One region of the Leptothrix mechoopdaensis genome, then DNA from elsewhere that is predicted to be linked to it. Evidence: predicted binding sites of a transcription regulator. Region 1 holds the regulator's gene; the other holds the start of a gene.

Region 1 (7,764 bases):
GTCAACGCGCGCGAGCGGCTGCAGGCCTCGGTGCGGTCGGCCGACGAGGTCGCGATCGTCGTGCTGGGCAGCGGACGCGAGGCCCGCGTCGAGGCGCTCGACGGCGCCGGCAACCTGACCGAGACGGCGCTGGCCCGGCTGCACCACGGCCTCTGGCTGGCGCGCCGCACCTCGTGGCCGCTGGCCTACAGCGGCGGGGTCGGCTGGGCCCAGCTCGACGGCCCGAGCGAGGCCTCGATCGCCGCCCGCATCGCCCGCGAGGACTACGGCCAGCCGCTGCGCTGGATCGAGGACCGCTCCCGCGACACGCGCGAGAACGCTGCCGCCACGGTGGCGCTGCTGCGCGGCGCCGGCGTGCGGCAGATCGTGCTGGTGACGCACGCCTCGCACATGCCACGCGCGCTGCGGGCGTTCCGCGAGGCGGCCGGTCCGGACCTGCCGGTCACGCCCGCGCCGATGGGTCGGCTGCAGCCGGCCGAGCGCCGACTGCTGGACTTCCTGCCCGACGGCAGCGGCGCGCGCGACGTGCGCCGCCAGCTGCACGAACTGCTGGGCCTGTGGCTGGGCGCCTGACACATCCGGCCCTGAAAGCAGTTGGCCCGCCGAGAACCAGGGTTCAGCGGCGGGCCGATGGGGGCACGAGGCCACCCGTCGGGACTCCGGAGGATCATCGTCCGGGGTCCCTTCCACGCAGAGACTGCGCGGAGTGAAGTGCCTGCCTTCATCGGCAGACAGGTGAACCTTAGTCCTGTCGCTGCGGCGTCGCAACCCAAGCGTTTCGATCGACCGCCGCGACGTCATCGACAGCGCTGGATTGACATCCGGCCCGGTTCGTCATCGCCCCGTTCAGGACTTGCCGCCGGCCTGCAGGCGCTGCCACAGCGCGTCCATACGGAGGCTGACGTCGCGGTCCATCTCGATCGTCCGACCCCACTCGCGGTTCGTCTCGCCGGGCCACTTGTTGGTCGCGTCCAGACCCATCTTGCCGCCCAGCCCGGAGACCGGCGACGCGAAGTCGAGGTAGTCGATCGGGGTGTGCTCGACCAGCGTGGTGTCGCGCACCGGGTCCATCCGGGTGGTGATGGCCCAGATCACCTCCTGCCAGGACCGCACGTCGACGTCGTCGTCGACCACGACGATGAACTTCGTGTACATGAACTGGCGCAGGAAGCTCCACAGGCCGAACATCAGCCGCTTGGCGTGGCCGGGGTAGCTCTTGCGGATGCTGATGACCGCCATGCGGTAGCTGCAGCCTTCGGGCGGCAGGTAGAAGTCGACGATCTCCGGAAACTGCTTCTGCAGGATCGGCACGAAGACCTCGTTGAGCGCCACGCCCAGCACCGCCGGCTCGTCGGGCGGCTTGCCGGTGTAGGTCGAGTGGTAGAGGGCGTTGTCGCGCATCGTCAGGCGGTCGATGCGGAAGACGGGGAACCAGTCCTGCTCGTTGTAATAGCCGGTGTGGTCGCCGTAAGGGCCTTCCAGCGCATGCAGGTAGCCCCCCCGTTCGGCCAGCGGCACGCCAGCGTCACTCAGGCCGGTCCAGCCGGGTTCGGCGACGGGGATGTGCCCTTCGAGCACCATCTCGGCGGTCGCCGGCACCTGCAGCTTCAGGTCGCCCTCGCCGACCGATGACGCGGCCAGTTCGGTGCGCGCGCCGCGCAGCAGGCCGGCGAACTGGTACTCGGACAGGCTGTCGGGCACGGGGGTGACGGCGCCGAGCGTGGTTGCCGGATCGGCCCCCAACGCCACCGCGATCGGGAACGGACGGCCCGGGTTGGCGCGGGCGAAATCACGGAAGTCCAGCGCCCCACCCCGATGGGCCAGCCAGCGCATGATGACCTCGCGCCGGCCGATCACCTGCTGGCGGTAGATGCCCAGGTTCTGGCGCAGCCGGGGGCGCGGCACCGACTGCGGGCCGCGCGTGATCACCAGTCCCCAGGTGATCAGCGGCGCAACGTCGCCGGGCCAGCAGTGCTGCACCGGCAGGTCGGCCAGATCGATGTCGTCACCCTCGACGATCACCTGCTGGCAGACCGGGTTGCGCACCACCGAGGGCTTCATGTCCCAGACGGTCTTGGCCATCTGGATCAGCCGGCCGGCGTCCTTCAGGCCACGCGGCGGTTCGGGCTCCTTCAGGCTGGCCAGCAGGTGGCCGATGTCGCGCAGCGACGAGACGTCATCGGCGCCCATCCCCAGCGCCACCCGCTCGGGCGTGCCGAACAGGTTGGTCAGCACCGGCGCCTGAAAGCGTTTGTGACCATTGCATGGCGCTCGAAACAGGAGGGCCGGACCACCGGCACGCAAGACCTGGTCCGACAGGGCCGTCATCTCGAGATGGGTCGAGACGGGATCCGCCACTTCGAGCAGTTTTTCACGCTTCTTGAGGAGTTCGAGAAAGCCGCGGAGGTCTGGGTACTTCATCACATTTCGGGATAAGAAAGCAAAGTCTCATAGTTGACCGGTTATTTGGACGGTGCATAGAATCCGCCCCGATCAACCGGCTCCGGGTTTGTACCAGTACGTCGCCCCGGGCCATTCGACCCCGCCGCACCTGAGCACAGTGCGCATCGCCGGCTCAGCCCCAGCAGTCCGAAGCGGCGGGATTATCGAGGTGTCAGCCCGGCCCCCCCTTCGGCCGTGTGTCGCTGAACCCCTCGCCTGAGAAGTGAAAGGAGTGTCATGTCCACATTCCGATCCTGGGCACAGCTGCGCGACGGCATCCTTGCCTCGACGCGGGTGTTTCTTGCAGATCTGGGTCACGGTCTTCTGGCCGTGGGTCACAACAGCCTGGCCGTCCTTGGCCTGGCGGTGCTGAGCGCCACCTTCGTGATCGGCGGTCGCGCCGATGTCCGCGGCACGCTCGAGGCGCAGGCGCTCGACTGGCTGCTGCAGCGTCAGGAAGCCCGCACCACCGATGCCGGCGACCTGTTCGACCACGGCGACCTGTCGGCGGTCGATCGCGCCACGGCGGTCGATCCGTCCGAACTGAACCGCCAGCAGTCGGTCGTGGCGCAGTGGCTGTCGCGCCGCTACCGGGTCGCGCCGGAACCGGTCGCCCGGCTGGTGCAGGAGTCCTGGAGCCTGGGTCGCCGGGTCGGCCTGGAGCCGACGCTGATCCTGGCCATCGTCGCGGTCGAGTCGAGCTTCAACCCGTTCGCCCAGAGCGCCGTCGGCGCCCAGGGCCTGATGCAGGTGATGACCCGCGTCCATGACGACAAGTACGAGCCCTTCGGCGGCAACCACGCCGCGTTCGACCCGCTGACCAACCTGCGCGTGGGCGTGCAGGTCCTGAAGGACTGCATCGCGACGGCCGGCTCGGTCGAGGGCGGCCTGCGCCACTACGTCGGCGCCGCCAACCTGCCCGACGATGGCGGCTACGCCTTCAAGGTCATGGCCGAGCAGGAATTCATGACCCAGCTGCTGCAGGGCCGCTCGGTGCCGCCGACCGCCCGCCTGCCGGTGCCGCCGGTGACCACCGCACAGGGCACGCCGGCCGTCGAGGCCGAGGCGACCGCCTCGGCCCCGGCCGGCAAGAACGCCGTCAAGGCGACCGCCCCGGTCGCCCCTGCCAAGGTCGCCAAGCCGGCCAAGATCGCTGGCGCCGTCACCCCCGACCAGCAGGTCGCACTGATCCCTTGATGGTGTGAGATGTGCCGGAGCGAGCCCGCTCCGGCGCGTCGCCCAGGGGCTCGAAAACCCCTCCTTCCGCTACACTCGCGCCGCCACGCAACTGGCGTTCAAGGGCCGCGCAACGCGGTCCGAGGTGGGTCACCACCAGGGAGCGTGGACCGCAGCGAGCCAGCCTGTCTGGACCTGCCGGTTTCCGCCGTGCGCCTGGGCAACCTCCTCCACGTCAGCTCCGTCGACACCGATGCGCCGTCATCGGTCGGGCCGAAGGACGTTGCCGTCGGTCGGGGCCTGCAACCCTAGACATCGGACCGCACCACATGTTTGACCGCGCCACCCACACCCTGGATGCCATCGATCCCGAACTCACCGCCGCGATGGACGCCGAAGTCCTGCGCCAGGAAGAGCACATCGAGCTGATCGCCTCCGAGAACTACACCTCGCCGGCCGTCATGGCCGCGCAAGGCTCGCAGCTGACCAACAAGTACGCCGAGGGCTATCCCGGCAAGCGCTACTACGGTGGCTGCGAGTACGTCGACGTGGTCGAGCAGCTCGCCATCGACCGCGCCAAGAAACTGTTCGGCGCCGACCACGCCAACGTCCAGCCCAACTCGGGCTCGCAGGCCAACCAGGCCGTGTTCTTCGGCCTGCTGCAGCCCGGCGACACCATCATGGGCCTGAGCCTGGCCGAAGGCGGCCACCTGACCCACGGCATGCCGCTGAACATGTCGGGCAAGTGGTTCAAGGTCGTCAGCTACGGCCTGAATGCTCAGGAAGACATCGACTACGACGCGATGGAGCGCCTGGCCCACGAGCACAAGCCGAAGCTGATCATCGCGGGCGCCTCGGCCTTCGCGCTGCGCATCGACTTCGAACGCTTCGCCGCCGTCGCCAAGGCCGTCGGTGCCTACTTCATGGTCGACATGGCCCACTACGCCGGCCTGATCGCCGCAGGCGTCTACCCGAACCCGGTGCCGCACGCCGACGTCGTCACGACCACCACCCACAAGACCCTGCGCGGCCCGCGTGGCGGCCTGATCCTGATGCGGGGCGACGAGGTCGCCAAGAAGATCAACAGCGCGATCTTCCCGGGCATCCAGGGCGGCCCGCTGATGCACGTCATCGCCGGCAAGGCCGTGGCCTTCCAGGAAGCGCTGCAGCCCGAGTTCAAGGCCTACCAGGAACAGGTCGTCAAGAACGCCGCCGTGATGGCCGAGACGCTCACCCAGCGCGGCCTGCGCATCGTCTCGGGCCGCACCGAGAGCCACGTGATGCTGGTCGACCTGCGCCCCAAGGGCCTGACCGGCAAGGAAGCCGAGGCGCTGCTGGGCCGTGCCCACATGACCTGCAACAAGAATGGCATCCCGAACGACCCGCAGAAGCCGATGGTCACCAGCGGCATCCGCCTGGGCTCGCCGGCGATGACCACCCGCGGCTTCAAGGAAGAGCAGGCCCGTCAGGTCGCCAACCTGATCGCCGACGTGCTGGAAGCGCCGAACGACGAGTCGGTGATCGAGCGCGTCAAGGCCCAGGTCGCCCAGCTGACGCGCGACTTCCCGGTCTACAAGTAAGCGCCGGTCGTCGTCGATGCGCTGCCCGTACTGCGCCCACGAGGAAACCACCGTCGTCGAGACCCGCGAGTCCGACGAGGGTGACGCCGTGCGGCGCAGACGGCGCTGCAGCGCCTGCGACAAGCGCTTCACGACCTACGAGCGGGCCGAACTCGCGATGCCGGCCGTCGCCAAGAAGAACGGCGACCGGCGCGAGTTCGACCGCGAGAAGCTGCGCGCCTCGATGAGCCTGGCGCTGCGCAAGCGCAACGTCAGCGTCGACCTGATCGACGCGGCCATCGCCCGCATCGAGGACAAGCTGTTCTCGAGCGGCGCCAGCGAGGTCACCACCTCGCGCATCGGCGAGCTGGTGATGCGCGAGCTCAAGCGCATGGACAAGGTCGCCTACGTGCGTTTCGCGTCGGTCTACCGCGAGTTCGAGGACATCGACGCGTTCAGCAAGCTGATCAAGGAAATCTGATCGCTGCAGGCTGATCTCCGCGCGCCTCCCTCCGACAGGGGGGGGGCCGCCGTGGCGGATGCCCTCTCCTGGGGGTGCGCCACCCGCCACGGGTGGCCCGAGACTGGCCCGGTCCTGTACCGAGCGCCATGTCAACCGTCCACCCCCCACCTGCCCGAAGCCCGGCCTGCGGCCACACCCTGATCGAGTCGCTGTTCGTGCTCGCGCTCGTCGCCGTGCTGCTGAAGACGCTGCTGCCGAGCTGGACCGAGCACCAGGCGAGACGCCGCGTCGAGGCGGCTTCGGCCCAGTTGCTGGCCGACCTCGAACTGCTGCGCGCCAGCGCGCTGGCCGGCGACGAGGTCCTGCGCGTGTCCTTCCACAGCGGCGTCGACGGCAGTTGCTGGCTGCTGCACAGCGGCGAGCCCGCGCAATGCAGCTGCAGCTCGCTCGTCAACGGCCGACCGACGCCGCAATGCACCACCGGCGCGCGGCTGCTGCAGGCGCGCAGCTGGTCGAACCGCGATCTGCTGATGCGGGCCAACATCGCCAGCCTGCGGGTCGACCCGCGTCTGGGCAACATGAGCCCGAGCGGCAGCATCGAGCTGAGCGCCGCCGGTCTGCCGCCGCTGCGCCACGTCGTCAACCTGCTGGGCCGCGTGCGACTGTGCAGCGTGGTCGCGGACCCGGTCTCGCCGCGCTGGCCCGGGGTCGGCGCATGTTGAGCCGCCCCTGGCGGACCCGGCCGCGCACCGTGTCAACCGGCTGGGGCCTGGTCGAGCTGATGGTCGGCCTCGCGATGCTGGGCATCCTGTCGACGCTGGCCTGGCCGAGCTACGAATCACGTCTGCAACGCCTGCGGAGGATGGACGGCCAGACCGCCCTGATGCGCCTGCAGCAGGCCGAGGAACAGCACCGCAGCCGCACCGCCGTCTATGCCGATCGTTTCGGCAGCGAGGGCCTGCCACTGTCGCCATCGAGCGAGGCCGGGCACTACCGGTTGTCGGTCGACCTGGATCCTGGACGTGCCGACGTCGCCTACCGGATCCGGGCCACCGCCACCGGACGACAGTCCGACGACCTGCCTTGCCGGCACCTGGCCATCGAGGTCGACGCCGGCCTGCTGCGCTGGCGGTCCGGCCCGGACGACGGGCTCGACAACGACGACGACCGCAACCGCCGCTGCTGGGGACCGTGGTGAACCGGCACCCGCAACCACGGCGGGGCCTGACGCTGGTCGAGCTGCTGGTCGCGCTGGCCATCGGCCTGATGGTGGTCGCCAGCACCACCACCTTCGTGCTGGGCCAGCTCGCGCAGCAGCGCCGGCAACTGGCCGACGCCCGCCTGACCCTGGCGCTGCATCGTGTCGTCGACCTGGCGATGCGCGAGCTGAGGCGGGCCGGCCACTGGGGACGGGCCGAACAGGCATGGCTGGCGGCCACGCCGGAGGCCCGCTCCAACCCTCATGCCGCACTGCTGCCACCGGGCCCGGCCGGGCAGACCGCCCTGCCGGCCTGGAGCTACGGCCGCAGCAGTCCGGACCACCCCGATCTGCTCGACGACACCGGCCGCGATGCCGACGAGGCCAGCGCGCTGCGCCTGAATGCGGCCACCCGCGCGATCGACCTGCGCCTGTCCGGCCCCGCGTTGTCACCCGGCAGCGGCGACAGCTGGCAGGCCCTGACCGATCCGCAACGCCTGCGCGTGACACGCTGGCAGGTCAGCCGCCTTGACCGTGTCGTCGACCTGCTGGCGCACTGCCCTTGGCCCGTCTGCCCGCCCGGCGACACGACTTGCCCGCCCCAGCGCGTGATCCGCTTGCTGAGCGTGGAGCTGGACGGCCACGACCCCGCCGCACCCGACCGTCCGCAGCAGCTGCGCCGGGTGGTGCAGGTCCGCAACGACGAGTTGCGTGGCCATTGCCCCGGGCCTTGAACGATGTCCAGGCCTGCACGCGAACGATCCGCCCAGCGCGGTGCCGGCAGCCTGCCGGTGCTGATGCTGCTGCTGCTCGGCCTGTTGCTGTTCCTGCTGCACAGCCACCAGGCCTTGCTGGGTCAGACCCGGCAGGTCGGCCGGCAGGTGCAGGGCGCGGCCGCGCACGAGGCCGCCGAAGCGGGCGTGTCC
Region 2 (7,764 bases), 590 kb from region 1:
TGGCCTCGATTGCTGCGCCACTGAACATCAACGCGCTGTTCCTGCTGCCGGTGCTGACCGCAGGCGCGCTGCTGCCGCGCCGTTCGGCGGCAGCGGTGGCCGCCGCCGTCGTGCTGCTGTTGCTGGGTTCGGCCTGGTGGCGCGTGATCGATGGTGCCGACATGGCCGCGCAGCTGACGCAGTCGGGCATGTTCGGCGCGATGGTGTTCGCGCTGGCGCTGCTGACGGCCGAGATGGCCGACCGCCTGACCCGCCAGGAAGCCGCCGCACGCAGCACCCTGGAGATGGCGCGCCAGCAGGCGCTGCTCAACCGGCTGATGATCGAGGAGATGCAGGACGGCGTGATGGTGGTCGACACCGAAGGCCACGTGCGCGCCGCCAACCCGGCCGCGATGGCCCTGATCGGCGCACCGCCCGGCCGGCGCTTCATGGCCTTCGACCTGCGCCAGCACGAGGCCTGGGAGCCCCTCTGGCTGGCCCTGGAGCGTGCCTGGGCCACCGGGTTCTGGCCCGATGGCGGCGAGGAGATCCGCCTGCGCCTGAGCCAGGGCGCGAAGGTCGAGGAGCGTGGTCTGCGCCTGCGCATGCGCTTCACCCGCCGCCAGGACAACGCCGGCCCGGCCGACGAGGACAAGCCCGGCGAGTCGCTGCTGTGCGTGCTGTTCATGGAAGACGTGCGCACACTGCAGACGCGGGCGCGCCAGGAGAAGCTCGCCGCGATGGGCCGTGTCTCCGCCGGCATCGCCCACGAGATCCGCAACCCGCTGGCCGCGATCGCGCAGGCCAACGCGCTGCTGGCCGAGGACCTGATGCAGCCGGCGCAGCGCCAGCTCACGCGCATGGTGGCCGACAACGTCGTGCGGCTGCAGCGCATCGTCGACGACGTCATGGAGGTCGCCCCCGGCGCACCGCGCGAGGCGCCGGTGATCGACCTCTCCGCCCAGGTCCAGATGCTGTGCAACGACTGGGCCCGCACCGCCAGCCTGCCGCAGATCGGCCCGAGCCCGCTGATGGTCGAGGCCGGCGACGGCGTGCTGCCGGTGCGGTTCGATCCGGACCATCTGCGGCGCGTGCTGGTCAACCTGCTGGAGAACGCCCATCGCCACGGCAGCGGCCGCACCGATGCGCTGTGGGTGCGCGTGCATGCGCGTGGCGACGCGCAGGCCGTGGTCTCGGTGGCCAGCGACGGTCCGCCGATCGCCTCCGACGTCGAGCCCTACCTGTTCGAGCCGTTCTTCTCGACCCGCAGCCGCGGCAGCGGTCTCGGGCTCTACATCTGCCGCGAGCTCTGTGAACGTTATGGCGCCACGATCGAGTACCACCCGCGCGGCGCCGGTGCGCGGCACCGCAACGTCTTCGTGATGACCCTGCCGCGCATGATCCCGGTGACGCAGCCGATGCGGCCTGGGATGGCCCGATGAGCGCGACCTCGCTGCACAGCCTGCTGGTCGTCGACGACGAGCCCGACCTGCGCACGGTCTACGAGCTGACGTTGCTGCGCGAGGGCTATGAGGTCGAGACCGCCGGCAGCGTCGAGGAGGCCTGGGCGCAGCTCAAGGACCGCACCTACAGCGCCGTCATCACCGACATGCGCCTGCCCGACGGCAGCGGGCTGGACCTGCTGCGCCGGCTCGAACAGTCGGGCCGCAGCGAGCGGGCTATCGTCATCACCGCCTACGGTTCGGCCGAGAACGCGGTGCAGGCGCTGAAGTCGGGCGCCTACGACTACCTGACCAAGCCGGTCGACCTGAAGGTGTTCCGCAGCGTCGTCGCCGCCGCGCTGGGCCGCAGCCCGGCCGCACGTGGCGCCGCACCCCATGCCGGTCCGCCGGCCACCGGTGCCGTTCCGGTCGACTTCGGCCAGGGCCCCCGTTCGATCGTGCCGCGCCACGAGCGTGGCAGTGGCGCGCTGCGCCGCATGGCCGGCCAGTCGGCGGCGATGCAGCAGGTCCGCGCGCTGGTCGACAAGGTCGCGCGCAGCATGGCGCCGGTGCTGGTGCAGGGCGAGTCGGGCACCGGCAAGGAGCTGGTCGCGCGCTCGATCCACCAGGTCAGCACGCGTGCGGCTCAGCCCTTCATCGCCGTCAACTGCAGCGCCATCCCGGAACAGCTGCTGGAGGCCGAGTTCTTCGGCTACCGCAAGGGCGCCTTCACCGGCGCGGCCGAGGATCGCGAGGGCTTCTTCCAGGCCGCACACGGTGGCACCCTGTTCCTCGACGAGATCGGCGACCTGCCGCTGTCGATGCAGAGCAAGCTGCTGCGGGCGATCCAGGAACGCGCGGTGCGACCGGTCGGTGCCATTGCCGAGGTGGCCGTCGACGTGCGCATCATCAGCGCGACCCATCGCGACCTGGCCGACGAGGTGGCCGAAGGCCGGTTCCGCCAGGACCTGTTCTATCGCCTCAACGTGATCCAGATCCGGGTGCCGCCGCTGCGCGAGCGCCGCGACGATCTCTACGAGCTGTGCGCGCGTGTGCTGGAGCGGGTCGCCGCCGATGCCGGCATGGCCGTGATGCCACGCCTGACGCCGCGCGCGCTCGACCACCTGGCCCACTACGACTTCCCCGGCAACGTGCGGGAACTGGAGAACCTGCTGCACCGTGCCGTCGCGCTGAGCAGCGCCAGCCAGATCGACGTCGAGGACCTCGAACTGCCGATCCCGCCGCGTGGCCGTCCTGCTGCGGTGCCGTCCGCCCAGGCCACCGGCTGGGGCCAGGAGGCCCGGATCGACCCGCCGTGGACCGGTTATCCGTTCAAGCCGGCGACCGTCCTGCCGGCCGACGTGGCGCCGATGCTGTCGACCGTGCCGTCGATGGCCGAACCGGCCGTGCCCGATGACCTGGTGGCCTACCTCGACGAGGTCGAGCGCGCGGTGCTGGTGCGGGCGCTCGAACGCCATCGCTACAACCGCACGGCGGCCGGTGCAGCGATGGGCCTGACGCTGCGCCAGATGCGCTACCGCATGGCGCGCCTGGGCATCCAGGTGGCCGGCGAAGGCCTGACCGTCGACGACGGCGAGGGCGGCGTCGAGTGAGTCGGGCATGAAGGTCGCGCGCCGCCCGCGCGACGGACGTGGCCCGTGGCTGGCCGGCTGGCTCCGGTCGGCACGATGCGTCGCCAGTCCCAACTTCGGCCGGCGGCCCGAAGGCATCGCGATCGACCTCGCGGTGGTGCATTCGATCAGCCTGCCACCCGGCCGCTACGGTGGCGACGCGATCGAGCGGCTGTTCACCAACCGGCTCGACCCGCAGGCCCATCCCACCTTCGCGGCGCTGGACGGGCTGCAGGTCTCGGCCCATTTCGTGATCCGCCGTGACGGCGCGCTGCTTCAGTTCGTGCCGCTGCAGGGCCGCGCCTGGCATGCCGGCGTGTCGCACTGGAAGGGCCGCGACAACTGCAACGACTTCAGCATCGGCATCGAGCTGGAGGGCCTCGAAGGCCGCACCTTCGCGGCCGTGCAGTACCGCGCGCTGGCGCATCTGCTGCGCCGGCTCGCACGGGTCCTGCCGCTGCGCGAGGTGGCCGGGCACGAGCACGTCGCGCCGGGTCGCAAGGGGGATCCGGGCTCCGGTTTCGATGCGGCGCGACTGGGTCGCAAGCTGCGGCATCGGGGCCTGTCGCTGGCCTGGCGCTGAACCCGAAATGCAAGAGTCGCGGCACTCGGGGTAATTGCTCCCCTCACACTAGCGCTAGTGGCTGGCGGCTACCCAGGCACTAGCTATAGTGCCTCATCGTGTTATCCTTCGCCCCGTTCCAGACAAGCCCAGATCCCGCGATGCACCGGGCAACAGGCCATTTGACCGGTCATCCGGTCGGCCCTCCCGGATCGTGTCCCAAGGGACGTTTCCGACCCCATCCCGCAGTTCTTTGACCGCCGCCAGGCGAGACGCGCAGCGTTCCGATGCTGACGCCCGATGCCAGGCGAGGCGAAGCCTTGCCGAACGATTTTCCAGACATGCAAGGAGCCCAGATGCAAGCAACCGGCACCCCTCACCAGCAGCCTTCCCTGCACGCCCCGACCAGCACCCTTGGTGGTGACGCCCGGGTGGCGACCAGCGTCTATGGCAGCTACCAGATCATCCGCCGCAACGGTGCGGTGGTGGCCTTCGAGCCGCACAAGATCTCGGTGGCCATGATGAAGGCCTTCCTGGCGGTGCACGGGACCCAGGGCGCGGCGTCGGCCAGCGTGCGCGAGACCGTCGATGCGCTCACCGAGGCGGTGGTCCGCGCGCTGATGCGCTCGCGTCCGAGCGGCGGCAGCTTCCACATCGAGGACATCCAGGACCAGGTCGAGCTCGGCCTGATGCGCGGTGGCCATCACGATGTCGCCCGTGCCTACGTGCTCTACCGCGAACGCCGGGCCCAGGAACGTGCCCAGCAAGGCCAGGCCGCACGGGCGGCCGAGCCGGCCTTCTACGTCACCGACCGCGGCCAGCGTGTGCCGCTGGATCTGGCCCAGCTCAGCGGGATCATCGAGGCGGCCTGTGCCAACCTTGGCAGCGAGGTCGTGGCCGCGCCGGTGCTGGCCGAGACCCGCCGCAACCTGTACGACGGCGTGCCGATCGACGAGGTCTACAAGGCCGCCATCCTGGCCGCCCGCACGCTGATCGAGAAGGACCCGGCCTACACCCGCGTCACGGCCCGCCTGCTGATGCACACGATCCGTCGCGAGATCCTCGGCGAGGAGGTCACGCAAGGCGAGATGGGTGCGCGCTACGCCGACTACTTCCCCGCCTTCATCAAGAAGGGCATCGAGGCCGAGCTGCTCGACGAACGTCTGGCCCAGTTCGACCTGGCGCGCCTGGGTGCCGCACTGAAGGCCGAGCGCGATCTCGACTTCGACTACCTCGGCCTGCAGACCCTGTACGACCGCTACTTCCTGCACGTGCGCAAGGCCCGCATCGAGATGCCGCAGGCCTTCTTCATGCGCGTGGCGATGGGCCTGGCGCTCAACGAGGTCGACCGCGAGGCCCGCGCGATCGAGTTCTACGAGATCCTGTCCTCGTTCGACTTCATGTCCAGCACGCCCACGCTGTTCAACTCGGGCACGCGCCGCTCGCAGCTGTCGAGCTGCTACCTGACCACCGTGCCCGATGACCTCGACGGCATCTACGAGGCCATCAAGGACAACGCGCTGCTGTCGAAGTTCGCCGGTGGCCTGGGCAATGACTGGACGCCGGTGCGCGCACTGGGCTCGCACATCAAGGGCACCAACGGCGAGTCGCAGGGTGTCGTGCCCTTCCTCAAGGTCGTCAACGACACCGCCGTCGCGGTCAACCAGGGCGGCAAGCGCAAGGGCGCCGTCTGCGCCTATCTCGAGAGCTGGCACCTCGACATCGAGGAGTTCCTCGAACTGCGCAAGAACACCGGCGACGACCGCCGTCGCACCCACGACATGAACACGGCGAACTGGATCCCCGACCTGTTCATGCGTCGTGTCATGGAAGGCGGTGACTGGACCCTGTTCTCGCCGTCGACCTGCCCGGACCTGCACGACCGTTTCGGTGCCGACTTCGAGGCCGCCTACACCGCCTACGAGGCCCGCGCCGACCGTGGCGAGCTCAAGCTGTTCAAGCGCATCCGTGCCGTCGACCTGTGGCGCAAGATGCTGACGATGCTGTTCGAGACCGGGCATCCGTGGATCACGTTCAAGGACGCCTGCAACGTGCGCTCGCCGCAGCAGCACGTCGGCGTCGTGCACTCGTCGAACCTCTGCACCGAGATCACGCTCAACACCAACGATCGCGAGATCGCGGTGTGCAACCTCGGCTCGGTCAACCTGGCCCGTCACCTGACCGATGGCGAGCACGGCAAGCAGATCGACCAGGCCAAGCTGGCCCGCACGATCACGGTGGCGATGCGCATGCTCGACAACGTCATCGACATCAACTACTACGCGGTCCGCAAGGCACGTGATTCCAACCTGCGCCACCGCCCGGTCGGCCTGGGGATCATGGGCTTCCAGGATGCGCTCTACCAGCTGCGTGTGCCCTACGCGTCGCAGGAGGCGGTCGAGTTCGCCGACCGTTCGATGGAGGCGGTCTGCTACCACGCCTACTGGGCCTCGACCGAGCTGGCCGCCGAGCGTGGCCGTTACAGCAGCTACCGCGGCTCGCTGTGGGACCGCGGCATCCTGCCGCAGGACTCGCTCAAGCTGCTGGCCGAGGCGCGTGGCGGCTATGTCGAGGTCGACACCTCGTCGACGCTGGACTGGGATGCGCTGCGGGCCCGCATCGCCCAGCACGGCATGCGCAACAGCAACTGCGTGGCGATCGCGCCGACCGCGACGATCTCCAACATCATCGGCGTCGACGCGTCGATCGAGCCGTGCTTCGGCAACCTGTCCGTCAAGAGCAACCTGTCGGGCGAGTTCACGGTCATCAACGAGTACCTCGTGCGTGACCTCAAGAAGCTCGGCCTGTGGGACGACGTGATGGTCATGGACCTCAAGCACTTCGACGGCAGCCTGCGCCGCATCGACCGTGTGCCCGAGGAGCTCAAGCGCCTGTACGCGACCGCCTTCGAGGTCGAGCCGGTGTGGCTGGTCGAGGCCGCGTCGCGTCGCCAGAAGTGGATCGACCAGGCCCAGAGCCTCAACATCTACATGGCCGGCGCGTCGGGCAAGAAGCTCGACGAGACCTACAAGCTCGCCTGGCTGCGTGGCCTCAAGACCACCTACTACCTGCGCACGATGGGCGCGACGCATGCCGAGAAGTCGACCGTCAAGGCGGGCTCGCTGAACGCCGTGCCGGGTGGTCAGGGCGGTGGTCTGCAGGCCGCGTCGATGGATGCGCTGGCCGCTCAGGCACAGGCCCAGATGGCGGCTGCGACGGCCGAGTCCAACCCGGCCACGGACGTCCGTTTCTGCGCCATCGACGACCCGACCTGCGAAGCCTGTCAGTGAGCTGAGGCGACCTGATCCAGCCCTTGCCCGAAGGCCTCGTGCCGATGCGCTGCAAGAGGGCCACGCGCCCTCTTGCAGCGTGTCAATAAGTGCTTGGTGTTTCGACGCAACATTCAGATAATTCACGTCATCAGGAAGTCAGACATGCTCGTCTGGGAAGACACTCCGCGCCCCACGCCCTCGTCGGCGACCCCGTATCCATCGAACGTTCCGCGTGACGCTTCGATGCAGCCCTCGTCACTGCCGCACGCTGCGGTCGGCCTGCCGAGTGCGCGTGCATCGACGGCCGCGACCCATGAATCGGGCGACTCCGGCCGCCGCGTCAACATCGCCGACAAGCGCATCATCAACGGCCAGACCGACGTCAACCAGCTGGTCCCGTTCAAGTACAAGTGGGCCTGGGACAAGTACCTCGCGACCTGTGCCAACCACTGGATGCCGCAGGAGATCAACATGTCGCGCGACATCGCGACGTGGAAGGATCCGAACGGCCTGACCGATGACGAGCGCCGCCTCATCAAGCGCAACCTCGGGTTCTTCGTGACCGCCGATTCGCTGGCGGCCAACAACATCACGCTGGGCACCTATCGCCACATCACCGCGCCCGAGTGCCGCCAGTTCCTGCTGCGTCAGGCCTTCGAGGAAGCGATCCACACGCATGCCTACCAGTACATCGTCGAGTCGCTGGGGCTGGACGAAGGCGAGATCTTCAACGCGTACCACGAGGTCGCGTCGATCCGCGACAAGGACGAGTTCCTGATCCCCTTCATCGACGCGATCATGGACCCGGCCTTCAAGACCGGCACGCTCGAGAACGACCAGACCCTGCTCAAGAGCCTGATCGTCTTCGCCTGCCTGAT

Evidence for each region. Region 1 encodes NrdR, which represses ribonucleotide reductase genes. Its sites were predicted from a motif close to CACNANATNTNGTG; they were not measured.
Region 2: the regulator NrdR is predicted to act here: its motif matches at 3,713-3,726, upstream of ACWA7K_RS20585 (ribonucleoside-diphosphate reductase subunit alpha).

Annotation. Positions count from the first base shown of each region.
Region 1 is NZ_CM132699.1:231,738-239,501, reverse strand. Features, by position in the region: gene ACWA7K_RS01105 (YdcF family protein) at 1-573, shown strand, start outside; gene ACWA7K_RS01100 (UbiD family decarboxylase domain-containing protein) at 847-2,421, opposite strand; gene ACWA7K_RS01095 (transglycosylase SLT domain-containing protein) at 2,680-3,639, shown strand; ZMP/ZTP riboswitch at 3,717-3,847, shown strand; gene glyA (serine hydroxymethyltransferase) at 3,948-5,198, shown strand; gene nrdR (transcriptional regulator NrdR) at 5,215-5,658, shown strand; gene ACWA7K_RS01080 (hypothetical protein) at 5,787-6,362, shown strand; gene ACWA7K_RS01075 (type IV pilin protein) at 6,356-6,838, shown strand; gene ACWA7K_RS01070 (PilW family protein) at 6,835-7,572, shown strand; gene ACWA7K_RS01065 (hypothetical protein) at 7,576-7,764, shown strand, end outside.
Region 2 is NZ_CM132699.1:4,707,944-4,715,707, forward strand. Features, by position in the region: gene ACWA7K_RS20570 (ATP-binding protein) at 1-1,421, shown strand, start outside; gene ACWA7K_RS20575 (sigma-54-dependent transcriptional regulator) at 1,418-3,034, shown strand; gene ampD (1,6-anhydro-N-acetylmuramyl-L-alanine amidase AmpD) at 3,042-3,635, shown strand; gene ACWA7K_RS20585 (ribonucleoside-diphosphate reductase subunit alpha) at 3,971-6,904, shown strand; gene ACWA7K_RS20590 (ribonucleotide-diphosphate reductase subunit beta) at 7,049-7,764, shown strand, end outside.